4 regions of the Alistipes sp. AF48-12 genome follow, and region 1 is predicted to be linked to each of the others. Evidence: riboswitches for the same ligand, from Rfam matches in the RefSeq annotation. Region 1 holds a riboswitch; each other region holds the start of a gene.

Region 1 (7,407 bases):
ACGAAGGTGGGCGTGAATTCGCTTTTGTCGCCGGCGCTTCCCCCGACGGCTTCCGTCCGGTCGTGGACATAAGTGTGCAGCAGGCTTGCCTGCACTTTGACCCGGGGAAATTCGAACGAGGTCGCCGCGGCCGTCAGTACTGAATAGCGCTGCGGATAGACGAAATCGACCAAGTCGGCGTCCAGCGTGTTCCATTGGAAATCGGCGGCGAGGTTGGCTTTCCACCATTTGAAAAACGTAAATTCGTTGGCTGCCGATAAATACGTCTCCTGCTGGTAGTAGTGGTTGTTGACATACATCGTGCTCTCGTCGAGGCGCGGATCGGACAGGTAGTGCAGGTAATCGTAGGCGTACTTGCCGTTCAGCAACAGACTGTAAAACGGACTGAAGGTTTTCCGGAAAGAACCCTGTACGAAAAAGTTGTCGTCCCACTGCCGGTCTTCGTGCCGGAACCGTCCGGGTTCCTGTCGCACCGAAGCGCCCGGGTAGCCCCGTTCCGAGTTGTAAAAGTAGACTTTCGCTTTCCATTCGCCGTTGCGTACCAGGCCGAAAAGGCCGCCTTCGGCCCGTAGGGCGCGCACGTCGCCGTTGCGGCGCACTTCAGTCGTGTCGTATCCGTTTTTTTTCGTGTAGCTGAACTTGTAGCGGCCCGTGGTGTACAGGTATTCGACGTTGAACGAACTGCTGAGCCGGTCGTTGAACCGGTGTTCCCACAGGATCGACGGGTTGGCCGTGCCGAAAGAGCCGGTTTTCATCGACACGCCGAAATGGTTGTTTTTTCCGTCTCGGTCGAAACGGGGCGTTCGCGTCTGCATGTAAATCGAACCGGCCGATGCGAAATCTTTAGCCGGCTGGAATACCGCGCTTTTCTGCCCGTTGTACAGCGAAATGGATTCCATGTTGTCCAGCGAAAAGCGTCCCAGGTCGATCTGCCCGTTCTGTGCGTTGCCGAGTTGGATGCCGTCGAAGAAAACGCCGACGTGCTGGGTGCCCATGCTACGGATATTGATGGTTTTGAGTCCTCCGATTCCGCCGTAATCCTTGATCTGCACCCCGGAAAAATAGCGTACCGCATCGGCGACCGACAGGGCGTTGAGTCGCTGCAGTTCTTTGCCGGAGAGTTCCTGGGCGGGGATAATCCGGGACGGTTGGTTCTGTCCGTATACGGTCACCTCGTCGATGCTGTAATGGCGTAGGCTGTCCGGATACGCTTTGCGTGTCAGGCTGTCGGAGCCGTTCTGCGAATAAAGCGCCGCCGGTGTCAGGCAACACATAAACAGGAAGAGATAAATGGGAGGAATACGTTCCATGCCGCTCGTTGATCGTTAAAAAATCCAATTCGGTTTTACAGCGGGCGGCATCGTGCGCAAATAGGTCAGCCGGAAATTCCGTCGATTTTCGTCTGTTCACCGCAGACTGTAAAATCCGTAAAGCAAAGGTAGGTCTTCTGACTCGTTTCCGTTTCGGCGCCTTCCCGACTCGATGTCAGTGGCCAAGAGTGTCGAAACATTTTATTCCTTTCGGAACTGAAACTTACAGCAGCGGGGACTGTTGCCGATTCGCACGGCATTCCCTTTTAATTCCCTGATCGCGGTCGAAAGCGCGATGCGGAAACCTTTGCACGGCAAAGATAGTTTTTTTTCGGGACGATGCTGCCGGATCGTAAAAAAATGTGCGTCCGGACGTTTGGACGGTGTGCCGTCGGAGTGTTTTTCAAAAAAATACGTCCGGGATGGAAAATATATCCCGGAAAGTATTATCTTTGCATCCGCAATAGGAGAGTTGCCGGAGTGGTCGATCGGGGCAGACTCGAAATCTGTTGAACCGCTTATGTGGTTCCTGGGGTTCGAATCCCTAACTCTCCGCAAACAAGGCTGATTGTCAGCGAATTACAAGGATAGCACCCAGATTTACACCCTAAAATGTAAGTTTGGGTGTTTTCTTTTTTCTCCGTTAAGGACACAAATGAGGGGGCATAGGGCCGTCTCTGCGATTGCGTATGCGAAAATACTATTATACCCCCTGCGGCTTGCAGCCGCAGGGGGTACAACGGAAACGGATGCCCGGCCGCTCCGCTCTCTTGTTATTCTCGAACGGGGCGGACGTCGAAACTCTCGCCGCGCAAGCGTGTATCACTCAACGGCGAAGCACGATCTTTATTCCAGGCCAGGGAATACGGTACTATACGGATGGCCACGTAATATATTACGACGGATATACATACGGTTACTGGACGGGACAAGCGACTGCGACCCATTCTGGGCGTCAGTTCATGATAAGCAAAAATGGAATCAGCCCGAGCCCTTCAAGTGGGAAAAGCTGGGGCTTCTCCGTCCGGCCCGTGAAAGAATAGCCGCTCTGCGGCAGGGCTATCCGTTTTCGTTGTACCCCCTGCGGCTGCAAGCCGCAGGGGGTATAATAGTATTTTCGCATACGCAATCGCAGGGATGACCCTATGACTTGCGGGGTGGAAACGGCTCGTCATACGAAAATCAATCCAATAACTTATAAATTATCAATCCGATACGATCCATTCCACAGGAAAGGGGGTTGTTCTTATGTGAAGCGTGCGCAACACGTAATTAGTCACGGAGTACAACAACCCGAAAAACAGAAACTGAATGGATTTCCTCATACTTACAAAAAACGAATTTTTCCGTCTGATCAATGACGGAGCCGACGCCCGCACCATAACGCCGTCGGTATATAACGAGTTCATCAAAGAGGTTTGCACCGTATGCTGCGCTCCGCCATCCCAGCGGCATCACCTTATCTTCACGCTCGCCTATATCGAAAAGGAACTGGGCTGTCTGCACGAGATTCACAAGGCGGAATCTTCCCATACAATTCCTATCCGCAAAGCCCTGACGTTCGTGCGTCGGATGTTTCGATACCTCCAAACCCAGACGCCTCCGCTGTCGGCGCAAAAATCCGATATTCCGGACACGCCTTTCCGCTGGACGGGTAGTCTCGTCGAGTTGGTGGAGATCATCTATGCGTTCGACGAGATCGGCTGTATCAACGACGGAGAGAACGACATCAAGGAGCTGGCTGCGTTTTTCGGTCAGATATTCGGGCTGGAAATAAAGGACAGCCATTGCTATAACGCCTATACGGACATCAAACGCTGCAAGAGCGAGAGCCGCACCTATTTCCTCGACAAGCTGCGTGAGCGGCTGAACCTGCTCATGCAGCGCGATGAGGAGAAAGAACGGGCGAGGCGGTAACCTTACCGATAAACGGGAGAACATACGGCGTTCTTCCGTTAATTTATGTATTTTTGTCGTAAAATCATTCGGCAACAATGAAAAAAGACGATATTACCGCTTTATATACCCCTGATTTCATACAAGAGATCAAGCGGATCGTAACCAATGCCCGCCAAAAGGCATACGCCGCGATCAACTCGGCGATGGTCGAGGCTTATTGGCAGATGGGCAAGCGGATCGTGGAGCAGGAACAGCAGGGAAAAGACCGCGCGGATTACGGCTCGCAGTTGTTAAAATCCCTGTCGAAAGAGCTTACGGCAGAGTTCGGCAAGGGGTTTCCCGTCAACTCGTTGTACTATTTCCGTCAGTTCTATCTTGCCTTTCCCGAAAAACTCCCCACAGCGTGGGGAATTTTGACGTGTCACATTACAAGCGTCTGTTGAGCGTTTCCAATGCCGATGCCCGCGCATGGTATCTGAAAGAGGCCGCCGAACAGATGTGGAGCTACCGCACGCTCGACCGCAATATAGGGTCGCAGTATTACGAGCGGTTGCTGCTCTCGCAGCATAAGGAAAACGTAACAGCCGAAATGCGGACGCTGACAAAACCGTTCGAGCATGACCGGATGGAGTTCATCAAGAACCCGACCGTCGCGGAGTTCATAGGCCTTACGCCCAACAGCGACTTTTCGGAAACGGAGCTGGAGGGAGCCATCATCGGCAATCTGCAAAAATTCCTGCTCGAATTGGGTAAGGGCTTCTCGTTCGTCGCACGGCAGAAATTAGTCCGCACCGAAAAGAAAGACTACTTCATCGACCTCGTTTTCTACAACTACATACTCAAATCGTTCGTACTGATCGACCTCAAGACGACGACCATCACGCACCAAGACGTAGGACAGATGGATATGTATGTGCGGATGTACGACGAACGGGTGCGCGGCGAGGGCGACAACCCGACCATCGGCATCGTTCTCTGCTCGGAAACGGATGAGGACATCGCACGCTATTCCGTGTTGCACGACAACGACCGGCTGTTCGCCTCGAAATACATGCTCTATATGCCGACCGAAGAGGAGCTACGCGAGGAGATCGAACGGCAAAAGGAGTTCTATCGGTTACAACACTAAAATCGGATTATAACATATTAAATAATATTTATCATGGCATTTACTCGTGCACTTTATTATCCTACAATTGATATTTCCAATGAGGCATGGCTTAAAACAGCTATCTTGTATTGGGATGAAATTAATACTATTGTACCATCATCAATAGACCATCCATATAAACAATGTACCACCCAATTTTTAGCAGATGAAGGGGTGATAAAACCTCTTTTCGTTAATTCCGACATGGATTTAATAGAGGGATTAACGAATGATGTATTAAATTACTTAAATAGTAATGAGGGATACCAAGTTTTGACTCATCCCGAAAATGGAATTGCAATGCATCTCCAAAAATTGCCGAGAGAAATTCGAGAAATTCACCGAATTCATCCGGAGAAAATGGCTCATGAAATATGGTATCAACTACGAGAGTATATGGATAAAGATGGTTGGCTTCATGTAAGTGGAGGTTTTGCCAATTTTTATATGACATTACTCACAAATCGACTATGCGAGCAGCATAGCATTGCACCTCTAACAGACAATACTCACACATCTAATTTTAGTAATTTAGCAAGGCTTGATAACCAAGTAGCAATATACAATCATTGGGATTATCAGTGGAGAGATCGTCATATTCGTAATAGAGGGCATCAATTAGCTCAAGGTATTCTTATGGATTTATCCTTTAATGGAATAACTATATCGGATGAGGTTTCGATTGATGATATTCTTAAATTTAAAAGACAACATCAAGATGAATTAGGATTGTTTAGAATGAATATCGAAAGTCTTACCAGAAATATTCCAGTCGATGCAACAATAGAACAGATACGGCAACAAGTCAGTGATATATATGTAAATCAATTTTTGCCGGGATATAATAATCTAAAAAAGTCTCTGAATGGAGCAGGTATAAAAACGTTTGTCAATAATCTTATGAAAATATCGTTTTTCTCAACAGGTGCAACTACTATACCTGCAGCTTTGTTGGGAATATCTATCCCCTCTGCATTATTAGCAGGTGCAGGTATTTCTGTCATATCTACATTAATTTCCTATAATATAGATAAACAAGACGTTTTGAGAAATAGTCCATATTCGTATTTACTATCAATGAATAACGGAATATAAAAGAATCCTCGCTGAGTTAGCAGCGAGGATTCTTTTATAAATTACGTCTGTTGTAACAGGTGCACCAGCGCCGGATCGCTCTTGATGCGTTCCAGTTCGTCGGCGACGATTTGCCGCACGTCGGCTTTGATGCGATTGTAGTTTTCCTGTATCATCTCTTTCATGCGGTCGTTGCCCTCCTCGTCCGTAAAATCGGTAATGATGGGAATCTTCTTGTAGGCTTTCTCCTCCTGCTTCACCTTTTCGGCATCCTCGACGATTTCGCAATGAAAAACGCATCTATATACTTTAATGTACCAATCAAAACACATTTATCATTATTAGCTTTAGGTTTAAGTCGTAATACAGTAATAACCCTATCTGAGAAATATATTACGAATACGCATATGTCTCAAAGTGAAAGCTTGACATGGCTTAGACAGTTAGACTTGGAAGCATTGGATATATCCCCCATAATGAGAGAAGATATTCATAGAATACTATAAAAAATCTTTTTTGAATGAGAAGAATATGTGTCAATCAAATATTTTTGTTATCTTTGTAACGTGATGAAAAAACGGGCAGACAAGAAGAAGCCATTAGGCGACTATGACAGACAAGATACCGTTACTAATTCGTTACAAACGTACTTTTTGAAATAATTATCACCTTGATAATAAGGGATCTGGGGGTGTTGGTTCATAACCCTATCTCTCCGCAGTATGATTTATCGATAAACAGAGACTCCGCATGATCCGGTCGATCGTGCGGATGTTTTTTATGATTCCGTTCAGGAATTTTCCCGCTTTTTGCGTTGTAAATCGTAACAGTCGTAGACGGAAGCGCTTATATGCCGACATGTAAGCGCTTCCGTCTATGTTGAAATCGGCCGGGGGAGGCAGACCTGCCGCCGTTTTATTCCTTAAGGCGGATAGGCCGTCTATTTTCGGTCTCCTTCGCGGTTCCTGACTGCACGTTCGAATACTTCCCGGTCGTATTTCCAGTCGTCGTTGCGGTACCGTATCTTCCAGCGGAGCGAACGGAGATATTGTTGCTCTTTTTTCTTTCCTGCATTGGTGAACCAGAGCTTCAGTCCTATGCTGGCCCTGCCTTTTTTAGAGACGATCATACCCGTGCAATGCGTGTAGCCCTTTTTGAACGGATCGTCCACCGGCAGGGTGTACAGGAACACCGAGTCGGCATTGAACCACCTCCGGGCTTTGCCGCCCGAAACGATCGTTACGTAGGTTTCGAAATCTTCCCGGGTGAACACTTTCCCTTCCACCGGGTTGAAAAAGCCTTCCGTATAGCCGTAGGCCGCTTTCAATTCGCCGGTTATCAAGAGGCGGGGATAGTTGTCGTTCGTGAGCAGCTCGTTCGTTGGCGGCGACTTTTCTAACTTTCTCATGGTTTGGTCTATCTCGATCTCGCCCTCGGTTCTGTAAATTAAAAAGCTCATGTACATCAAAATGAACTCCCCGTTCTCGGATTCGAGTACGGGAGCATATGCAGTTCCCGAGCGGTGTCCTCTTCGGATCCACTGTCCCGCCAGCGTATCCAAATCGATCATATGCCTGGGCCGGGCCCAGACGATATCGAATGCAGCGGCACTGAATTCGGCTCTTTTCTCAAAAGATTCCGGGGATATCGCTGCCGTTCGCTGCTGTGCACAAACTACCGACGGGAACAGAAATAGGGCGAGTATCGTTAGGCGTTTCATAAAAGCAGTGTTTTAATTTCGACTTTCGGATCGTACCCTACCGTACGCTCGTACGCTGTTGGCTTCGAAAACGTCGGTGACCTCTTTTCTGTGAACCATGATAGGAGTTCCGTCGTTTGTATTTTGGGTATCTTTTATGTAAACCCAATTAATGTCGGCTTTGACCGCCGGGGCTGCATGTCCTCCCGAATTCGCCATCTTGGTTGCCACGAGATAGACGTTTCCCGAACCTTGCGAATATTGGTAAGAATGCG
Region 2 (7,407 bases), on a different contig from region 1:
ATCGTCTGCACTTTTACGATCTTGCCGGCGTTGGTGAGGCTCAGCGATCCACCGAAGACCGTGAAGTCGTAGGCGTAGACGTACACCGGACGCCCGTCGACCTTGCCGTATCCGGAGACGATCCCGTCGCCCGGAATTTTCTCCTGCTGCATGTGGTAGTTCGTGCAGCGGTGCGTGACGAATTTATCGAATTCCACGAAGGTGCCCTTGTCGAGCAGCGTCTCAATGCGTTCGCGGGCGGTCATTCGGCCGGCCTGATGTTGTTTTTCGATTTTTCGGGTTCCGCCGCCGAGTTCAGCGGCTTTGTCTTTCGCGAGGAAATCTTTTAGGATCTTATCGTTATTCATTGTTTTGGTCGTTGGTTAAAATATCGAGTTTTATCAGCGGTTGGCCCGTAGCGACCGGATCACCTTCGCAGACCAGCACTTCGCGGACGGTGCAATCGCCGACTACCTTCAGGTTGCTTTGCATTTTCATCGCTTCGAATACGATCAGGGTATCTCCGTCGGTTACCCGGTCGCCCGCGGCGACGTTTATTTTTACGATCTTGCCTGGCATTGCCGCCGTGATCGTATCGTCCTGGCGCCCGTCGTCTTTGCGGCGCGAACGGAGATATTTCTCCTGGGCGTCGACGATCCCGACATCGTACGAATTGAATCCCCGGTTCACTTTGTATCGCTTGCCGTTGTCGGAACGGACGATCTCCATGTTGTACGACTGTCCATTGAAGATGACGGAACAAACCCCGTTGTCGGCAATCACGATATCGACGTCGTACATCTGCCCGTCTACAGCGATGCGTACCTGATTCCCTTCTTTTTCGACGAGTTGCACTTCGGCGACCCGTTCTCCGATATGTATTTCCATACGTTTCGTTTTAAATTCCCATTACGCCTTTGCGTTTGCCGAATTCGCGCCAACGGTTCAGCGTGCCGGTGTCCGTCGCCGCGGGTGAACTTCCTCCGCCTTCCTGTTGCATGACCAAATAGTCGATCTGTGCGGCGATCAGCACCAGGTCTTCGACCAGTCTGTCATCCGCTCCGGCCGGGAAAGGTTCCCGTAAGTAGCGGTGTATGATCTTTTCGTTTTTTTCGAGAAACGCCGTGTCGTAGCCGCCCCGGACGAAGTCGGGCGTATGCATGATGGCGTTCAGGTAAGAGATGTTGGTTTTGATGCCTGTAACTTTGTATTCGTCCAGTGCCGCGCGCATACGCTGGACGGCGTATTCGCGCGTAGTCGCCCGGACGATCAGTTTGGAGATCATCGGATCGTAGTAGACAGGAATTTCGTAACCCTCGTAAATGTAACTGTCGATGCGGATTCCGAGCCCGTTGGGTTCGGTAACCTGTTTGACGAGTCCCGGCGAAGGCATGAAGCCGTTGTCCGCATCCTCGGCGCAAATCCTGCACTCGATGGAGTGCCCCCGCTGGACGATGTCCGTTTGTCGCAGGTGCAGCGGGCGGCCCGAGGCGATGTAGATTTGTTCTTTGACCAGGTCGAGGCCCAGCACTTCTTCAGTTACGGGATGTTCGACCTGGAGTCGGGTGTTCATTTCGAGGAAATAGAAGTTGCGGTTTTTGTCCACGAGAAATTCGATCGTTCCCGCCCCGACGTAACCGACTGCCCGGGCCGCCGCCGCCGCGGTCTTTCCCATTTCCTGTCGCAGTTCGTCGGTCAGGAACGGCGACGGACTCTCTTCCACGATTTTCTGGTGGCGGCGCTGTACCGAACACTCCCGGTCGTACAGATGGACGATATTCCCGTGCGCGTCCCCCAGTATCTGGAATTCGATGTGGTGCGGTTCCTCGATGTATTTTTCGATGTAGACTGTTTCGTCCCCGAACGACGACAGAGCTTCCGATTTAGCGGCGGCGTACGCCTCGCCGATTTCGCTTTCCGACCGGATCAGGCGCATACCCTTGCCGCCGCCGCCGGAAGCCGCTTTCAGAATGACCGGCAAGCCGATTTCTCGGCAGATCCGTTCCGCTTCAGTGGCCGATTCGAGTTGGCGCTGGATGCCGGGCACCACGGGCACGCCGGCTTCCGTCATCGACCGGCGGGCCGAGATCTTGTCGCCCATCCGTTCGATCGTCTCCGCACGCGGGCCGATGAACGTGATTCCCGCCACTTCGCATTTTCGTGCGAATCCGGCGTTTTCCGATAGGAAACCGTATCCCGGATGGACGGCGTCCGCACCGCATTTCAGAGCTGTTTCGATGATTTTATCGACGTCGAGGTAACTTTCTTTCGACGGAGCCGGGCCGATGGGATACGCTTCGTCGGCCAGCATGACGTGTTTCGACATGCGGTCGGCTTCGGAGAAAAGAGCTACCGAACGGATTCCCATTTCGCGACAGGAACGGATGATTCTGACGGCGATTTCTCCTCGGTTGGCTATAACGATTTTTTCGATCATTCGCTATATGATTTAGGTTTTACAATAGGAGCATACCGGGGATTGATCCCTGTCGAGTAGAAGGTCTCCCTGAGTATGCGAAGGCAGTCGTTGCATAGGCAATCGTCGTAATTATCCGCTATGAACCGACGCTGGGCGTCATCCAGAGCCACGCCCGCGCAGAGGCAATCCATAACAGCATCGAGGGAACATGCAAAACGTGTTCCGCAACGAGGACAAACTTTTTCCATCGTTATCACACACCGCAAACGGTCTGCATTCAGCAGAACGATCCGGATTAAAAAAAATGATTAAACTTTCCACGTTTTAACATCCAACCCTCGGGACGGTAAAACATCACCTGAACCGGCAGGTCTTCTGACTGACTCCCGTCCTGATGCCTTCCCGACGTTATCGTTTGCCGCCAGTGGCCATTCAGATCGTTTCAGGACGTTGTTCGGAGTTTCACAGCAGCGGGACTGTCCGGGATTCGCACCCGGTTCCCTTTTATCGCCTTTCTCTGAGTGCAAAAAGGCGAACCGATTCGCCGTCAAAGTTAAAACATTTATTTCATTACTTCCAACTGTTTCGTTGTAATTTCGTTCTTTTTATTTTGTAAATATTTTGTATTTAGTTGTTTGTGTGTTGCAGTCAACTACGGATGTCGCTGGGTAAAGACGATGAAAGAACGATTTTCCGGTTTGGGCGAGAGAGCCGTCCTGATTATAACTTACATTTCCTGAGAGAGAGCCTTTCGGCATTTTTCATCGATTCCGGCCGGCACGAATCCGCGCGTGAAACGTAAAATGCTTTTTCCCTGCGGATCGTATCCGGTTTGCCGGGCGGTCGTTTTCCGGAATTACTACCAGATCTGTTTCTCGTCCCGGTCGACCGTAAATATTCGATTTCCTTGTCCGGGCTGAGATACAGTAAGAGAAAGAGGGCCTTGTTCGGTATGTCGTGGAAAGTCAGTTTGATATCCCGGGCCTTTTGCCTGCCCAGCGAAATCCATCCATTCTTGTCTTTCCTGTAGAACAGCTCGTCGGTATCTCCGATTCTGATGTTGTTGTCATTCCGGCCTACTCCGGAGCCATTCGAGACTGCGCGCGCGGGGCTACAAGAAGGAAACAGCAATTAGCATTAGTCGCCGACTCGTTCCCGCATTTTTATTTTTATTGCGGAGACGAGTCCCGACGGTATTTTTACGGGTTTGTCTGCGATCTCCGCCGCCAGAGCCTGCGCCCTGTCCGGCCGGTTCGTGCTGTCGTATACGTTCACCAGTTCGTACAGCGGCATGAATCGTCCGGGGCACATTCGCGACGCCAGCAGGTAACAGGCTTCCGCCCGGCGGAAATCGCGCCGCTTTTTGTGGGCATCGGCTTTCAACATCTGCACGTCGTAGTCGTTCAGCATTTTTTCGCAGGCCGTCGCCGCTTCGAGGCTTTTGTCCGCTTCGCCCGCATCATTCAATTCCGCTGCGTAATTGTAGAGGAAATAAGCGTTTTTATCCAAAAACGGGTACAGTCGCTCGTATTCCGGCAGCGGCGGGCGATCGGACGATGCGGTTTTCTGCACGCGGTGCCATCGGTTTTCGTAATACATTTCTTTCGCAGTAAATCCCAGCAGCGCGGCGGACGACAGCGCGGCGAGGATTCCGGAAGCCCGCCGCGCGCGGAACCGTTCGCAACTTCGGCGCGACTGGGCCGTCAGGCCGCCTGCCGCGAGTGCGACGATCGACCCGGTGAACGGATACGAGAGCGGGTATGAAAAACAGCAAAGCGCCGCCGCGGCCGACAGTGCCGTCGCGAGCGTGTGCGATTCGTCGTTCGGGTTTTTCCGATAAGCCCGGATCAGGCTTGCGATCCACAGCGCCGTCAGCAGCAGGGCGACGGCTCCGAATTCTGCGGTCAACAGCAGAAACTCGTTGAACGGGTGTTTTACGTTGTCGGCCAGCGGAGCGAATCCGCTTTCGGGATTCCGTTCGAAATAACGCGCCTGCCGGAGCATGTACCCGGCTTCGAAACACCGGTATCCGTGTCCGGTCAGCGGTTTTTCGCGGATCATCTCCCAGGTGCATCGGCCGATGAGCAGCCGTCCGTCGGCCGACTCTTTTTTTATGAAATACAATCCGGCCGCGACGGAAACGGCCGTTGCTGCCAGTACGATTTTCTTCCAGGCCGTCGTGCGTCTAAGGAAGTCGCTGCGCCGCCTTACGGCGTACAGAAGACCGGTCGCTGCGACGGCCAGTATTCCGGTGCGGGAACCGGACAAGACGATCGCCCCGACGACGATTGCACAGACGACGCCGACCGCATACCGCATCCGGCGTCGGCCGGATAAGGCGAAATACAGGATGAAAGGGACGCTCAGCGCCAGCATCGAGGCGTAACCCGCCGGGTTATCGAAATTTCCGACTACCCGGAACGTTTTTCCGGCCGGCAGCAGCCCTGCGTACTGCGCGATGCCGTACAGGGCCAGGAGCAGTGCGGATGCCGCAACCGCTGCCGACAGCGGTTCGAACGACCGGTTCCGGACTACGCGGCCGGCCAGACAGTAGATCGGCAGGAACGCGGTGCACCGCATCAGGAAAGCTTCCGCGAATTGCCCGGCGGCGGCCCTGGACAGGCAGTACAGCACGAGCGCCGCCAGCAGGCAGTCCGGCAGCCCGATCCGGAACGTTTTCCCGGTTTCCGGGCGCCCCGCTCCGGTAAGAAAGAACGATAGGCCGCAGACGGATACGGCGGTATAAAGCCAGTACCATTTCGATTTCCACCCGGCATCCGTAAACAGATCGACGTAGCAAAATCCCATCCCGATCACGATGATAAAGGACAGGGTGAAGACTCCGTATTTTCGCGTCTTCGCCGGGTATTCTGAAATGCCGTGGCCGTTCATCCGGATTGCCGGTTAGATATTAATTTAAGTGTAAAACAAGCGGAGCGATTCGGCGACCGCTCCGCTCGTCCGGGTTTTTGACAAGCGCATTAATTCTCTAACGATCCGATATACTTCGATTCGTCGAATCGGCCCGCTTCCGCGTCTTCGATGATTCGTTTGCACAGATCGGACAGTTCGAGGATGTTTTCCACCCGAGGATTTTGGATAGTCAATGTCCAAACATCGTCATCGACGACGCAGCGGAAAGTCACACTGTAACCGTCGCCTGTCATTGCCGGTCTTCCTTTCATAGCAAAGCCTTCTATCGACGTGACGAACCCGGCATACAACGCTTCTGCGAACCGATGACTTATCGGAAACGTTTGTGTTTCGACCGCATAGAGTTTCAGCCTTTCTTTCTCTCTTTTGCGATACATGGCGTTGTTATGCTCTCGGGTTAACTTTCGTATGTTTTCCGGTGTTGAGAAATATATCTCGCCCGGAATGCCTATCGAAGGATATTTTTCAGACAGTCGATTTTCTACTTCTTTCCAGTTCGCGATACGTTTTACCTCCAGCAAATACGCATTGTTTGTTGAATCCTTTAAAATTCGCAATCCGTCCGGACTTTCGAATGAAGGAGACAGAAAATATTCGATCCTGGCATTGAGATCTCCGAAAAAAAGCATCTCGATGTCCGTTTTACTGTCGAAGTTATACGAGCCGTTCGGTATTGCCATTTCGTAACCTTTTTCCATAAATTCAGTATCATCGCGGCTGTTGTTCTCGATCGTTTTCCGAAATAATGTGCTCTGTTGAGCAAAACCGCCTGACATGACAAAGCATGAAAAAACGGTGATTGATATTATTTTTTTCATTAATTACCGATTCATGAAAAGCGCCATCATAATAAATAGCCGATGTTATGCCGGCACGAATTGTCGACTCGTCTTTCCCCTGAGGCTCAGAGCCGCTTTTATGTGTGTGTGCTATATAAGTAACCGGTGAATTACTGCCTCCCGCAGGAAAATATCGTTTGCCATCATTGTTTTTTGTTTCTAAAGGTAAGTGAAATTCCGTAGCCGTATTTCTGTCATCGACATATGTGGCGATCGTACCATCAGCATATTTAATTACAACGATTTCTACATAGTCGCTTTTTTCCATCCAATTAGCGAGGTACTTCAAAACATCGTCCATACTGCCATAATTTTCGGATACACCTCCTTTGGTTAATGGGTGATTTATATTAATGCCTAATTCCAATAGTTTTTTATTTACATTTAATGAATTCCGAAGACAAACTCGAAAATAATTATTTCTCGCATTTTCTGTTAATGAAGCAAATTGGGGATGTTTTGCAAATAACAATTTCTTTTTATCATTAAATCTCTGTACTTTCTCACGGATATTGACTGATATGGATAAGTATATTTCTTTTCCTTCTTTTATGTTTTTAATAAATTCTGGTTTTGAAAAGTCTATTTTAAAAAACTATCTTTACGCTCGGATTATAACAAAAACAAACGTAACGGCATGATAACATGCCCAATGAATAGACTCGTCGATTTCGCAGCCGGGCGAAGGGATCTGTTTCCCCCGCAGAAGAACAGATCCGCAGCCGTGCCGACAAAACCGTTTTTTCAGCTCCCTGCGCCATGAAGATCTCCAAACCCTTAAACGAATCCCTCCCGGCCGAACAAGCCGCGGAATTATACCGGTACATTCTCGGAACGTTGCCGCTGACGACTTTTCTGTACGACCGAAACAAGAATCTCATCGAAGTTTACCATCCGTCTTCCGTATCCATCGAGAAATACCGCATAGAGTCGTACATAGGCAGCAATATCATGGATTACATCAACGACGAATCCTCCCTGCTGCACGACCAGTTCGTGAAGTTCAACGAAATTTTCGACCGGGTGCTGGCGACCGGAGAACCCGGGCGATTCGAATACGAAGTGGACGGCGAATACATCGAATCGGGAGTCGCCCCGCTCGGCGAAAACCATGTCATCTCTTATGTGCGCAACACGACCCCGGCCGTCAAAAAACAACTGGAAACCGAACGCATGATCCGGAACGAACTTTCGCTGGCCATGACGGTCGGAGGGCTCACTTCCTGGAGTTTCGAC
Region 3 (7,407 bases), on a different contig from region 1:
ATATGCCTTCAATTCCATCAAACGGCCCTCCGTGAATTCGGATTCGGGTTCCTTTATCGATATTCAACTCCTGAGGCGTAAAATAAATGGGACGTTCCGATCCTTTCACCGCATTGATAAACTGTTCCATCTGGCTGTCGGGAATAATAAGAGGTTCTGCCTGTCTGCCGCCCCGGCGGTACCTATATTGGAAATAATTATCGGCTTCCAAAAAAGGAGCTAAAACTTTTTCGGTAGAATGAACGAACAGCAAATCCCATATTACAGGAACGTAAGCGCGTATTTTCTTACCATTTCGATTTTTAATCTCGCAACGCATAGGAACGAATGTTTCGACAGAAGCTTTATCGAGACGGTCCCGCGTATCCGATTTGCGATTATACAGAAAACGCATTACATACCAAACGAGTCGTTCTTCCTCCATGCATTGTGACATTCGAATTCTCTCTGCTTTCAGGCTTAATCATCGCTAAATTTGAGCTATGGACATAACTCTGAATCCCCTAATATCACCTATATCACTAATACTAAGGTCATTGAAAACTAAAATTCTAAATACGCACTTTCGTATCAGTATCGTTTCTTTGTAAGAGACGGCACTTTATGGGTACAAATATTGGAAATATAAATCTAACGGCCAAATATTCCATCATCATTTATAGCTATTTCGCGCGTTTTTATGTATTACTAACACATTGATTTATATAATTATATACGTGACTTTCAAATCGCAACAGCATTTACTCCGGAAAAGTTCGGAATACGTTATCGAATCGACGATCCCATTGCCCAATTTATATATCTCTTATCCTGAATGATGTATAAACGCTACTCTCTCATTGTTTATTACACTTGTTTACAGTATTTTATTATTCCATGCCGTCTCTTACAAAGAAACATCCTAAACCTATAAATTACCAACAGCGATCCGCAACAAAGAAAACATTGATACCCAGCCCTTGGGGATCATCCTGCATCTCTTTCGTATAGATTCCGGGATTCGCTTTTAAAGCTATTTTTCGCATTCGGTTATCGAAAACGAGCCGCCGCCATTATAATGATTTTGGAGGAAAATACCGGAAAAATTCTCCGGTTCCGAATAAACGGTTATCTTTGCAATAAACATCAGATGATATGATGAAAGAGCGACCGGATTCGGTCATACGGAAAAGATCGCTGGCCGAAGAGTTGGCCGAACGGCTCCGCCAACGGATTACGGACGGGCAATTCGAGGTAGGCGAAAAACTGCCGGCCGAGCCGGAACTGATGCGTATTTTCGGCGTCGGCCGTTCGACGGTGCGCGAAGCTGTGAAGATACTGGTTAACATGGGGTTCCTGAAAGTGCAACAAGGAGCCGGGACGTTTGTCGAGAGCCGGGCGGCGGCGGACGACCCGATGGCGCAACGTCTCCGCCGTGCCGACATCCGCGACCTGGACGAAGTGCGGAGAATACTGGAGGTCGCCATCGTCGAGCGGGCTGCCGGACGGCGTACGGAGCAGGATATCGAAAAGATCGAAAGATCCTTGCGGAACGCGGCGCGACGGCAGCGGCGGGGCGGTTGGAGGCGTGTATCGAAGCGGATATCCGGTTTCATGTCGCTTTGGCGGAAGCTACGCACAACGAGATTTTGTACGAACTCTACCGGTCGGCGACCATCCACCTGCAAAAAGGTTTCGAACACATTTACGTCGATACGGGCTATTTTCTCGCATCGCAGCCTACGCACGAACGGTTGGTACGGGATATAATCGCCCGGGATGCCCGGAAGGCGCTGCATACGATCGGCATTATCCTGAAAGAACCGTAACCCATGAATACGAACTCCTCCTGCGCGCGGCCGCTCCGTAATCCGATGAACCGGACAGTTTATCCGATCCTGTTGATGGTTTGCACCACTCATCTGCTCAACGACATGATGCAGTCCGTCATTCCGGCGGTCTATCCGCTTCTCAAAGAGAAATTCGGCTTTACATTCGCACAAATCGGCGTCATCACGCTGGTTTTTCAGATGACTTCGTCGCTTTTGCAGCCTTTCGCCGGACGTTTGGCGGACCGTCATCCGAGGCCCTACTCGCTAGCCGTAGGGATGTGTTTCACGCTGGCCGGACTGCTCGCGCTGTCCGTAGCCCCCGGCTTTGTCTTTATTTTGGCGGCGGTCGGCCTGATCGGCTGCGGTTCGTCGGTTTTCCATCCTGAATCCTCGCGGGTAGCGCAGCTCGCCTCGGGCGGGCGCAAAGGACTGGCACAGTCGATCTTTCAGGTCGGCGGCAACGCGGGAAGCGCTATGGGGCCGTTGTTGGCGGCTTTGATCGTGATTCCGTTCGGTCAGGCTTCGATCGGCTGGTTCGCATTGGCCGCGCTGCTGGCTATTTTCATACTTATTAAGATCGGGAACTGGTACAAACGGCGGCTGGCCGTAGCGGCACGCAAGACCGTCGCAACGGCGGCGGCGCCGGCTCACGGACTTACGAAGCGAAAAATCCGGGCCGCGCTCATTATCCTGGGCGTATTGGTATTTTCGAAATATTTTTACATCGCCTGTATGACCAACTATTTCACGTTCTTTTTGATGGATAAATTTTCGATGTCGGTACAGGGGGCGCAGTACTGTCTTTTCGCATTTCTGGCGGCTTCGGCGGTCGGAACATTCTTCGGCGGGCCGCTGGGCGACCGCATCGGACGGAAATACGTGATCTGGGGTTCCATTCTGGGGGCCGCTCCCTTCACGCTGATGCTTCCCTATGCCAACCTGGCCTGCACCATCGTACTGGCGGTCGTGATCGGCCTTGTCATCTCGTCGGCGTTTTCGGCGATTCTGGTCTATGCGACCGACCTGATGCCGGGAAAGGTCGGCATGATCGCCGGAGTATTTTTCGGACTGATGTTCGGGCTGGGGGGACTCGGTTCCGCCTTTTTCGGCTGGCTGGCGGACAAAACCAGCATCGAGTATATTTTTCAGATCAGTACGTTGTTGCCTTTGCTGGGTGTAATAACGGGCTTTCTGCCTAATATCGAATCGAAGAAAACCAATAAATAAATAAATCAGCGATGCAGTACACTTTTAAATACCGGTCGCCCCTCGGCGGGATCACGATCGCAGCCGACGACGAAGGCCTGACGGGGCTGTGGTTCGACGGGCAGAAATATTTTGCCGACACGCTGTCGGCCCGGCACGAAGAGAAAATGCTGCCGGTATTCGGGCAGGTCAGGGAATGGTTGGACTGTTATTTCGGCGGCGGCATCCCCGGTTTTACGCCGCCGGTGCACCTACAAGGTTCGCCGTTTCGGCTCGCCGTCTGGGACGTGCTGCGGCAAATCCCGTACGGGGAAACCGTCACTTACGGGGAGATCGCGCGGGAGATCGCCCGGCGACAGGGAGTACGGAACGTATCGGCGCAGGCCGTAGGCGGCGCCGTGGGGCACAATCCCGTCAGCATCGTCGTGCCCTGCCACCGCGTCGTCGGGAGCAACGGAAGCCTGACGGGTTATGCGGGCGGCATTACGCGGAAAGTGCGGCTTCTGAATCTCGAACGGGCGGAAATGTCGGGATTGTTCGTTCCGAAAAAAGGGACCGCATTGTAGGCGGCCGGCCGCTGTCGCGTCTTCTCGTTTAGCCGATGTCCGTCAGGTTGACGAACTTACCGTGCAGCCTGCGCCGCTCGATGAGCAGTTTCAACTGTTTTTGACGTTTGGGAGTGATCCAGCGGCGTGCAAAAATGTTCGGGATGGCCACGCCGATAGCGATGCAAAGGATCATAAGCGAGGCCTGGATGGCATTGTTCATCGCTACGGTGACTTCGCCCACCACGCCGCGCATATCGATGAAAGCAAACAGCGCCCGATACATCAGCACGCCCGGGATCATCGGGATGACGCTGGGAATCGATAGGCAATGGTGAGGGGTGTGGAACCAATGCACCGCCCGCGTTACGATGATGCTGATAAGGGCCGAGCCGACCAAAGAACCGATCACTGGACCCATGTCCAGTCCGATATTGTGGTTGCTCGGGCCAAGATTGACAAAGTTGCGGGAGCAAACGGCGATGACGCCTCCTACGGCCACCACCCAGAGCAACCGGCGCGGGATATTGAAGATCATCGAAAATCCTACGGCCGATATGGCGGCCGCTACGGCGAATTCGAAATAGGTGTGATGCGGCGTCATGCTCAGATCCTTCACGAAGTTGTCGATCCCGCAGACGTGGATGGCCAGCGCGATGCCGAACGACATGGCGACCACGATGAGCAATGTATTGACGGCCCGTGTGATACCCACCTGCACGTAGTTATCCAGCATGTCGCTTACAAAATTAATCAGCGGGACGCCGGGGACGATGAAAAGAGCGCAGGCCATCAGCGGATGCCACGGCGTATCGGAATGGAGAACGGCATGGAGCGGTCCGGGCAGTGCGAGCGTCGATATAAACGTGGAAACCCATGCCAGCAACGTTGAGACGAAGGCGGCGACGGCAATATTCATAAAGTGATTGGAACCCAGATCATTGAGCACCGCACGCAAGCGGAACCCCAGGATAGCGGCCACCGAAGCGTAGAAGAAGGCCGGCCAGTCGCAACCGAACTGGATGCAGAACCCGCCGCAGGCGAATCCCGCGCCGACGGCTACCTGCCAGGGGGTGTAGTTACGTTTGCGGGTACGGATTTTTTCCAGCTCCTCCTCGTATTTTTCCAGCGAATAATCCTCGCGGATGGCTCTCCAGGAGAGTTTGCTGACGGCGGAAATAGCAGTCATGTTGATGCCGTGTTTTTCGCAACTCTGGAATTTGGAAAACGAATGTTCTTCGTCGCCCAGGTTTACCATCAGCATGTTGTAGTTGATGTAAATATGCAGGTGTTCGTCGGGCAGTCCCAGGTAGGCCGCCGTGCGTTTCATGTTGCGCATGATGCGGCTCGTGTCCGCCGCGCTTTCCATCAATAGCTTGCCCGTACGCAGCAGCAGGTCGAGCTTCCGGTGCAAAAGTTTTTCCGAATACTGTGATGTCTTTTCCATAACCGCCTCTCTTTACATCCGACAAACCGGCATTGCCGTGCCGGTGTTCAAAAGTTCCACTACGACGCTGACATACTTTCTCATCCGTATATTTCTCAAAACGAGGATAATTTTTTTCGCTATTTTTCTAAACCCACGAGCAAAAACAGCCTTTTACGAACGGCAGGTCTTCTGACTGACTCCCGCTTTGAAACCTTCCCGGCCCCTTTCGAAACCAGTGGTATCGTATGATCAAAGCGTAAACGGAGCTTCACAGCAGCGGGACTGTCCGGGATTTTCACCCGATTCCCTTTTAATCCGGACGACAGAAAAGCGCCCCCGGAACCGATTCCGAGGCAAAGATAAGTTTTTAAAATTAATTAAAATAGATCCGCCGCGATATTTTAGGGCAACCTGCGAACTTTTTCGGGCGAGAAAGGCAAATAAAAAACTCCCTTCGGGAAGAGCGTTTTTCGAGGTTTGCGCGCCGGGACGGTCGCCGGAAAAGGTCATTCGGATTTGCCGATATATTCTTTGACGACCTCCCCGAAGATTTTAAGTCCTTTCTCGATCCGGTCTCCGGGTATATTGGAATAATTGATCCTGAGGATATTCTCTTTATGCTCGTTCGGAAAAAAGAGCTGCCCGGAACGAAAGCTATTTTTTTTCGAGGCATTTGTTTAAAATTTCGCGCGCCGAAATCCCTGTCGGAAGTTCGATCCAGATAAATAGTCCGCCTTCGGGCCGAATGAATCTTATGTTCGCGGGGAAGTAACGTTCGATGGATCCGACCGCAACGTCCCTGCGCCTTTTGTACACTTCGACTATCTTTCCGATATGCCGGTCGATGTCGTACCGTTGTAGATACCGGGCGATGATCATCTGGGCCATCGTATTGCATTGCAGGTCGGTTCCCTGTTTGACCAACCAGGACGTACTTGCGGATGATGTCCTTGTCTCCGGCGATCCAGCCGATCCGGAATCCGGGGCAGAAAATTTTAGAAAAACGTCCCGTGCACGGGACGTTGCCGGTCGTGTCGAAAGACTTTACCGACGGCAAAGACGCTCCTTCGAATCTTAGCTCGCCGTACGGATTGTCTTCCTGTACCGCGACGCCGTATTTCGAGGGCAGTCCGGCCAGTTTCTTGCGTCTTTCCAGGCTCCACGTTTTTCCATCCGTTCATTTTCAATCCATCCGACTTCCGAGCAGGTTCTTAACACTCTTTTGCCCTCATCTGTAAAGGATTCATTCAACAGTGTCCATTAATTTTACACACCCGGATCGAACCACACAACATAAAATCCTGTATTACAAACATTAGCACATCACGGCATTATTTTCGAACATTGCTGTATCGATTGAAAAAACACTCCGCCGGATCCAAAGCGGAAAAATAAAAACCGACGACCAATATGAGGGATCTGAACATCGCCATACGCTCGCTCTTCAAAAGGGGACGGCATAACGTAACAAAAATCGTCTCGCTGAGTATCGGATTGGCCATCGGTCTGGTACTGATTGCCAAGATCTATTTCGAACAATCCTACGACTCGTTTTATCCGAATGCGGATAGGATCTATCGTTTGACGGGCTACACGAGCAACGAAAACGAGTCGAAGGTCAGCGAATCCGTTTCGGCAATCGTCGCTCCGACCATGAAAGAGGAAGTACTGGGCATCGAAGCCGCAACCCGGCTGACCCATATCGGCGGAGACAGGAACAAATTCATAACGTCCGATAAGCGGCGCTACTCGGTCGGCGGCATCCTGATGGCCGACAGTTGCCTGTTCGACGTGCTGCCGCGTCCGGTACTGTCGGGCGATCCGAAAAAGGTATTGGCCCGGCCCGGCTATGCGATGATTTCGCGCTCGTTCGCCGATAAGCTCGGAGGAATCGACCGGGCAGAAGGCACGGTCATCGCTTCCGACAACAAACCGGAGATGACGCTGACCATCGGAGGCGTATTCGAAGATCCGCCGGAAAACTCGCACTTGCGCTACGACGTACTGGTCACATTGGAGGAAGCGGACGACGGAGGCTTCCTGGCCTGGTTCGGCCGCCACTACCTAACCTATGTGCTTCTGTCCCCCGGCGTCACGCCCGAAACCCTGCGTCCGGCCATCGACCGGATGCAACAAAAACACATCGTCCCCCAAGCCCTGCAAAATGCCGGCGTCGACCGATTGGCATTTTTCCTGAAACCTATAAGGGAAGTGCATACCGGCGAAGCCAATATCCGGAACATGACCGTCATGCTGGCGATCCTCGCTTTCGCGCTGCTGTTCACGGCCGTGATGAACTATATCCTGATCGCGATCTCGGCGATCGTGAACCGTAGCAAAGAAATCGCCCTGACTAAATCGTACGGCGCATCCGGGACCGACATCCACCGTATGACGATGTCGGAAACGCTGGTAC
Region 4 (7,407 bases), on a different contig from region 1:
GCGTAGTTTCTGATAAAAATCATTCACGGCTATCATAGGAGATACTGCTTCGCAAGCAGTATCTCTTTTTTATTGGCTAATGTCTATTATTCACTTATGAAAAAATGAAACCGATTATTGAATGTACGATTCCCTTGTACCGCACGATTGGAACAATCGACCAGAAAATGAATTTAATAACCCATGAAGCGGTCCGACGGCGATCGCTCCGCAAACGACAAAAGCGATATGAATAGGATATTTTTTACGCCGACCTGCATTTCGGCCACCAGAACATACTCCGGTACCAAACGGACAGGCCTTTTGCCGACCGGGACAATACGACGGCACACGACGCATGGCTGCTCGACCTTTGGCGGTCGACCGTGGACAAGAAGGATATGGTCTACATCCTCGGCGATCTTACATTCTTCAAAAGCGAAGACGCCCGGCATCTGCTGGAGAAACTGCCCGGACGCAAATATCTCATAACCGGTAACCACGACGGTTCGGTCAAAGCCTACTCGAACTATTTCCAGACCACAGCACAAATACTCGACCTGACGGTTCGTCCGAGCATGTGCTCCCGGCTGACGGACAACATGGTGTTGAACCTGTGCCACTATCCGCTGCTGACCTGGAACCGCAAGCCCCACGGCTCGGTCATGCTGCACGGGCATTGCCACGGCAAGCTGGACGAATATAACCGCCAGTCGCCCGATCTGAGGTTCGACGTGGGCATAGACGGCGAGCTGTCCCGCCGCTGCGGAGGATTTATCAGTGTCGAGGCCGTGTATGATGTAGCGATGGAGAAGACAAAAGGAGAATCTTTTACCCAATATGCCCGGCAGAATTATCTACCCGAATACAGATAGAAAAGGGTTAGTTCGTTTAAAGCGATCCCCGGCCTATGATACGACGGCCGGGGACATGCTCATGTTTTCAGTTGTTATATCAGGTTGTCTTGGGCCTTCGGTTTGAACTATTCGAAAATTTCGAATAGTTCAAACCGAATCACTATTTAATGGGGGTAATCTATCCACATTAGAACGGATCTTCGGTCGGGCGCAGGTTCTTGAGGAGGGTTTCCCGGATGCCAGATTCGGGATAGATGATGTTGCGGCCGCCGATAACGGTGAAAGGGATCTGCCGACTGTCCCGTAGGTTCTGCAGCGTGCGGGTCGAGATATGTAGGTAGGCACATACTTCCTCTCCCGTAAGGTACCGTTCTTTCATAACCGAGGGGCGGTAGTTGTCGATGGCTTTCCGCAAAGCCTTTTCCGTTTCACTGATCTGCGAAAAGGCTTTCTTCACCTCTTCGCTTTCGCTGTTCAAAAAATCCCAAGACATGACCTACTTACTTTTAATGGTTTTACTTCTCAGGTATTCTGCCACGTCATTCTCCCGGTAGAAGAACTTGCCTCCTATCGAAGTATAAGGCAGTAGTTTCTTGTCCCGGTAGGTTTGAAGGGTACGTTTGGAGACGTTCAGCAACAGGCACACGTCCTGGCTGTCCAATCATCCCTCCGATACCTGCGGATCGAATTTCTGCCGGACCTCTCCGGCGAGGGTCGATAACTCTTCCAGTCGGGCGAGGAGCCTCATCCATGTCCGCTCCCCGACGCAAACGATTTTATCCATACTTTTTCGATTTTAAATTTACATGGTAACCGGTTCCCATTGGAGTTATCTGCCTGCGGAAGCCGGTTACGGTTGATTGTTCGTGTTGTCTTTTCTTTTTACGGTTCCGTGCGATAAGAAAGGCTCATCGGTCGCGGATACGGTGCGCTCGGTTTTTCATCGGTTCTTTACATTTTATAAAAGCGGCCGGATGATGATTTTGCCCGCAATATATAACCGTTTCAGACTGGTTGTAGCGTTTCCCCGCCCGGTGTCGTGAATAGTCTTGGATAATCCGGAAGAGTCCGGAACGGATTAACATACATGTCATTGGCAGACTGAAATATATGACCACATGAATGCTGTTTGAGTTTTTTGCAACTCCACGCTTCTCTGTTTGAGGTTTTGCCTGTTCTGAAAAATGCGACACCGGAGCAAAAGGAGTTTCGGTTTAATCCGTTAAACCGAAATGTTTTGGTTAAACCAAAACCTAACTTGCTCACGCTCGACGCGTGCCGGGAAATTCGGTCCATAAAAGAGATTCAGCCTTTCTGGATTGGGTTACAGAATGGACAATTGGCCGATAAGGCTTCAGGCGACCAAGCTTGATAACCGGCGAAATAGCCCGGTTTGGGCGGTTCGCGGTCGGGCGTATCAAGAAGAATACTGTCGTACAGTTTGGTGCTTTGTAAGGCTGCAATCGTAGTCAATACTACGGTTGTAGCCTTACAAAATGATAAAATGATATTTGTGTCCGGTTACAATAATCCTTTGCTACAGTTTTATAGAGTTAGCATGTGATAATTCGATAAAGTCAAAGATAGTTTTTTACTTTACTAATAGTAGAATGGTAGTTTGCAGAGAGGTAACAGGCTGGCATATGCCTTTTGTTTAATTTCATGCAAGTTTACCAAAGTGTAACAATATTAATTAAAAATATTTTCCGTAATTTTGTGCCGCAAGGTTTTCCGGAAGTTATCTGCTTCCGGGAATAAAAGGGAATGCAGTGAGAATCTGCGACAATACCCGTTGCTGTGAGTTTCAGTCCTTATAGGGCAACTCCGCGCACTCTTTGCCACTGGTTTTAAACTGGGAAGGCGCAGCGGAGGAAATGAGTCAGAAGACCTGCCTTGCGATAACGAGGATTTACCCCTGCGGGATCACGGGTGGTATGTAATTGGCTCTCCCAAACATCGTATTTCGTTTGTTTTTGTCGGTCAACTGCAGAGGTAAATCGTGCAAACGAATGAACTTGCATGCAATTTACTGAAAATAAGTATTTTACAACTTCGGTTGCCGCCCAGCCGAAAGACACGACGTTTCTTCAGGAATCGGACAGTGTACTCCGTAAATACGAGATTGGGGAAGTGACGGTTTACGGCCGCCGGACCTTGCCGAAGATCATTCCCGCACAGGAATTGTCGGGAACAGAACTCGAGCGCCTGAACGTGGTTTCCGTGGCCGATGCCATTCGTTATTTTTCCGGCGTCCAGATCAAGGACTACGGCGGAATCGGGGGATTGAAGACGGTCAATATCCGGAGCATGGGAACCCAGCACGTCGGGGTGTTCTACGACGGCATCCAGTTGGGCAACGCCCAGAACGGGCAGATCGACCTGGGGCGCTTCTCGCTGGACAATATGGAGGCCGTTTCGCTGTACAACGGGCAGAAAAGCGCCATCTTCCAGTCGGCTAAGGATTATGCCTCCGCGGGATCGGTTTACATGACTACCCGGACACCACGTTTCGATTCTGTCAAAAATTACAACCTGAGTTTTTCTGTCAAAGGAGGGTCGTTCGGTACGGTCAACCCGTCCGTGTTGTGGGAACATAGGATCAGCGACAAACTGAGCAGCTCGTTCAATGCGGAATATATGTATACGACCGGACGGTATAAGTTCAGCTATGCGAAGAAGGACGGATACGATACGACCGAAGTGCGGCGTAACGGCGATGTCAGCGCTCTTAGGGTGGAGGGCGGACTGTTCGGAAAGATCAGGGACGGAGAGTGGAAGGCCAAAGTCTATTTCTACGACTCGGAACGCGGCTATCCGGGCGCTTCGGTGCGGGAGGAGCCGGGAAAGTTCAAGCACGAAGACCGCCAGTGGGACCGTAACCTGTTCGTGCAGTCTTCGTTCCGCAAACAGTTCGGTTCGCTTTATACACTCGTGCTGAACGGCAAGTACGCTTACGATTACCTGCATTACCTGTCCGATCCACGGCTCGACGTGACGACCATGTATGTCGATAACCATTACCGGCAGCAGGAGGTCTATTTCTCGGCCGTAAACGGCTTCTCTTTTTTCGACTGGTGGAAAGTCAACCTTTCCGCTGATTTCCAGTGGAACACGCTCGATGCCGACTTGGTGGACTTTGCCTGTCCGCAGCGGTACTCCGTCCTGACGGCATTGGCCACGTCCGTTCAGTTCGAAAAATTCAGTATGCAGGCCAGCCTGCTTCATACTTATATCTACGACAAAACCAAAGCCCTCGGCGAGGAAGCTCCGGAAAAGAGCCAGTTCACACCGACGGTCGTTATGTCTTATCGCCCGTGGAGCGCGGAAAATCTGCAACTCAGGGCATTTTACAAACGGATATTCCGTATGCCTACGTTCAACGATCTTTATTATACGTTCATCGGTAACAAACAGTTGAAGCCCGAGTTTACGACCCAGTACGACGTGGGGATCGTTTACAACAAATCGTTCGGTGGTCACGGGTTGACTTATCTGGACGTATCGGTGGACGGTTATTTCAATCAGGTGGACGACAAGATCATCGCCATGCCCACATCCAATCAGTTCCAGTGGACGATGGTCAACCTCGGGTACGTGGAGATACGCGGCATCGACGCGTCGGTACAATCCGGTTTCCAATTCGGGAAGGTTGCCCTCAATGCCCGCCTGAACTACACTTACCAGAAAGCGCAGGATTTCACCGATCCCGAAAGCCAATGGTACGGCGGGCAGATTCCCTATATCCCCTGGCACAGCGGATCGGCCATACTGGGCGGCAGCTATAAAAGCTGGGACTGGAATTACAGCTTTATCTATACCGGCGAACGGTACGAAGCGGTGGCCAATATTCCGGAAAACTATTCGCAACCGTGGTATACCCACGACATGTCGCTGTCCAAGAGTTTTCAGTGGAACCGCGTCGGTATGCGGGTCACGGCCGAAGTCAACAATATTTTCAACCAACAGTATGAAGTCGTCCAGTGCTATCCGATGCCCGGGACGAACTTCAAAATCAAAATTAACCTGACATTATGAGTTTCATACGACGATTTGCGGTTTTATTGTCGCTCTTTCTCTGCCTCGGTTCGTGCCGAAAAGACGAGCCGGTCCTCCCTTCCACGAATACGAATACGGGAGGTGGATCGACCGGGACCGGCGGAACGGGTCAGGAAGGTCCGATCAAAGGCTTTTTCCTGCTCAACGAAGGCAATATGGGGAGCAATAAAGCCTCGTTGGATTATTATGACGCCGAAACCGGCGTGTATTCCAAGAATATTTATCCGGAACGCAATCCCGGCGTGGTTAAAGAGTTGGGCGACGTGGGCAACGACATTCAGATATACGGCAATAAGCTCTATGCGGTTATCAACTGTTCCCACTTCGTCGAAGTGATGGATGTCCGTACCGCCAGGCATATCGGAGTGGTCTCGATCCCGAACTGCCGTTACCTCGCTTTTAAAGGCCCGTATGCTATGTCAGTTCTTACGCGGGCCCGGTACAGATCGACCCCAACGCCCGGTTGGGGTATGTGGCCAAAGTGGATACGGCCTCGCTGACCGTGCTCGAAACTTGTGTGGTCGGCTACCAGCCCGAAGAAATGGTCATCGTCGGCGACAAACTCTATGTCGCCAACTCCGGAGGTTACCGGGTCCCCAACTACGACAATACGGTTTCGGTGATTGACCTGAACACGTTTCAGGAAATAAAAAAAAATCGAAGTGGCGATCAACCTGCACCGCATGGAACTGGACCACTATGGAAATATATGGGTCTCGTCCCGCGGCGATTACTACGGGACACGCTCCATGACCTTCGTGATCGATTCGAAAACGGACAAAGTGACCGACAAACTGGAACTGCTGCCCAACAGCAATATGACGTTGTGCGGGGATTCGCTCTATGTATACAGTACGGAATGGAGCTATATCACCAATAAAAATACGATCTCGTACGCCATTGTCAATACCAAAACGAAAAAGGTGGTTACCCGCAATTTCATTACGGACGGGACGGACAAACAGATCAAGATCCCTTACGGCATCGCTGTCAATCCCGATACGCGGGAGATCTTCGTGACCGATGCCAAGGACTATATCACCCCGGGGACACTGTATTGTTTCACCCCGGACGGAAAAAAGAAATGGTCGGTGACTACCGGCGACATTCCGGCCCACATCGTATTTACGGACAAACCGCTGCAACCTCTGCAATAATCTTTAAACTAACTTTATATTATGATGAAACATTTAACTAAACTTTCATGGGTACTCCTATTGTCGGGGTGTCTGCTGTTGTCTTCCTGTGACAAGAGCGAAGACGATCCGTTCACGGGAGGGGACAACTACATCACATCGTTCGTTCTGAAAAACGGAGATCAGACGATAACGGCCGCTATCGACGAAGACAAGATCGTGGTGACGGCCCCGGCGACATTCTCCCTGGCTTCGGCGACCGCGAGGTGACCCTGAGCGAGAACACTTCAATTAAGCCCGACCCTGCGACCATCACCGACTGGAGCAGCGAGTACGTTTTCGTAGTAACCGCTTTCAACGGCGCCACGAAATCGTACACGTATACGATCTCCGATGCGGACAATTCCGTTCCCGGCTCCGTAGTATTGCGGACACAGGCCGAAGTCGATGCATTCGGACAGAGCGGAACGACGACGGTCGAAGGCAACCTGATCATAGGTATGGCCGCCGGACGCGATTCGATCACATCGATCGCCGCGCTGGACAAAATCAAAGAGGTCGGCTACGGGGTCATCATCAAATCGACTTACGCCAACGCAACGCTCGACGGCCTGAGTTCTCTGACGAAAGTCGGCGGAGCCTTGCAGATCGAAACCTCCCGCCTTCTCGACGCCCGTTTCCCGGCACTGGCGGAAGCGATGGGTATCGAGGTAACCTCCACGACCCTCGAAAAGCTTTCCTGTCCCGTACTTACCGGCGTTTCCGGCGGGATGACCTTCTCGACCACGAATCTTTCGGAAGTGGACATGCCCGTACTGGCGACGGTAAACGGAAACGTCTCTTTTACCGTGCCTAAACAGAATGATCCTTCGGCCCTGGCCCGTATCGCTTTCCCCGCATTGAAACAGATAGACGGGACATTCGCCTATTCGGGAATTCCGGACATCGAATCCATCGACCTGCCGGAACTGGTTACCTGCGGAACGGTTAATCTGGGCAATCCCGGCACATCGAAATTGCTGACATCGGTATCGATGCCGAAACTGGAGGAGTGCAAAGGAGAATTACGCTACCACAACCTCTCGGAATTACAACGCGTAGAACTGCCTCGCTCAAACATGCGGGCAGCCTGGTCGTGTATTATTGCAACAACGTAGGAAGTTTCGATGTTCCCAAGCTGGAGACGGTGGACGGCGACCTCGACCTGGGGCCTTTGGGCAGCCTGTCCCCGGAAGGGCTCGCAGACTTCAGGGCGTTGGCTTCTGTCGGCGGTACTTTCCGCATCGCTTACAGCAAGGCAACATCCGTATCGGATTTGAAGTTGCCGCCGGCGCTGAAAAGTTGCAAGACATTGAGTTTATTCGACTGTGCTACACTGA

Evidence for each region. A riboswitch is a leader RNA that binds a small molecule or an ion and turns the genes downstream of it on or off. The one in region 1 is predicted to bind cobalamin.
Region 2: another riboswitch for cobalamin. It lies ahead of DW082_RS04780 (cysteine-rich CWC family protein); the one in region 1 lies ahead of DW082_RS00670 (TonB-dependent receptor).
Region 3: another riboswitch for cobalamin. It lies ahead of DW082_RS08900 (threonine/serine exporter ThrE family protein); the one in region 1 lies ahead of DW082_RS00670 (TonB-dependent receptor).
Region 4: another riboswitch for cobalamin. It lies ahead of DW082_RS13265 (TonB-dependent receptor); the one in region 1 lies ahead of DW082_RS00670 (TonB-dependent receptor).

What each region holds. Positions count from the first base shown of each region.
Region 1 is NZ_QUDJ01000001.1:127,072-134,478, reverse strand. Features, by position in the region: gene DW082_RS00670 (TonB-dependent receptor) at 1-1,274, opposite strand, end outside; cobalamin riboswitch at 1,420-1,634, opposite strand; tRNA gene DW082_RS00665 (tRNA-Ser) at 1,777-1,865, shown strand; gene DW082_RS00655 (RteC domain-containing protein) at 2,622-3,227, shown strand; gene DW082_RS14785 (DUF1016 N-terminal domain-containing protein) at 3,305-3,652, shown strand; gene DW082_RS14780 (YhcG family protein) at 3,613-4,338, shown strand; gene DW082_RS14215 (DUF6236 family protein) at 4,372-5,454, shown strand; partial or broken gene DW082_RS00645 (conjugal transfer protein TraG) at 5,496-5,729, opposite strand; gene DW082_RS00640 (hypothetical protein) at 6,374-7,153, opposite strand.
Region 2 is NZ_QUDJ01000005.1:134,765-142,171, reverse strand. Features, by position in the region: gene DW082_RS04795 (acyl-CoA carboxylase subunit beta) at 1-347, opposite strand, end outside; gene DW082_RS04790 (acetyl-CoA carboxylase biotin carboxyl carrier protein subunit) at 340-867, opposite strand; gene accC (acetyl-CoA carboxylase biotin carboxylase subunit) at 878-2,416, opposite strand; gene DW082_RS04780 (cysteine-rich CWC family protein) at 2,413-2,646, opposite strand; cobalamin riboswitch at 2,746-2,954, opposite strand; gene DW082_RS04775 (O-antigen ligase family protein) at 3,536-5,290, opposite strand; gene DW082_RS04770 (hypothetical protein) at 5,380-6,030, opposite strand; gene DW082_RS04765 (hypothetical protein) at 6,041-6,472, opposite strand; gene DW082_RS04760 (response regulator) at 6,931-7,407, shown strand, end outside.
Region 3 is NZ_QUDJ01000012.1:60,444-67,850, forward strand. Features, by position in the region: gene DW082_RS08880 (UpxY family transcription antiterminator) at 1-424, opposite strand, end outside; partial or broken gene DW082_RS15040 (FadR/GntR family transcriptional regulator) at 1,138-1,308, shown strand; gene DW082_RS15045 (FadR/GntR family transcriptional regulator) at 1,560-1,808, shown strand; gene DW082_RS08890 (MFS transporter) at 1,854-3,038, shown strand; gene DW082_RS08895 (methylated-DNA--[protein]-cysteine S-methyltransferase) at 3,050-3,583, shown strand; gene DW082_RS08900 (threonine/serine exporter ThrE family protein) at 3,612-5,009, opposite strand; cobalamin riboswitch at 5,153-5,353, opposite strand; partial or broken gene DW082_RS08905 (PLP-dependent aminotransferase family protein) at 5,498-6,162, opposite strand; gene DW082_RS08910 (ABC transporter permease) at 6,402-7,407, shown strand, end outside.
Region 4 is NZ_QUDJ01000028.1:10,829-18,235, forward strand. Features, by position in the region: gene DW082_RS13240 (hypothetical protein) at 366-854, shown strand; gene DW082_RS13245 (helix-turn-helix domain-containing protein) at 1,024-1,329, opposite strand; gene DW082_RS13250 (helix-turn-helix domain-containing protein) at 1,333-1,497, opposite strand; gene DW082_RS15220 (hypothetical protein) at 1,498-1,620, opposite strand; cobalamin riboswitch at 2,544-2,747, shown strand; gene DW082_RS13265 (TonB-dependent receptor) at 2,856-4,871, shown strand; partial or broken gene DW082_RS13270 (YncE family protein) at 4,868-6,049, shown strand; gene DW082_RS13275 (hypothetical protein) at 6,071-6,298, shown strand; gene DW082_RS13280 (hypothetical protein) at 6,295-7,185, shown strand; gene DW082_RS13285 (hypothetical protein) at 7,164-7,407, shown strand, end outside.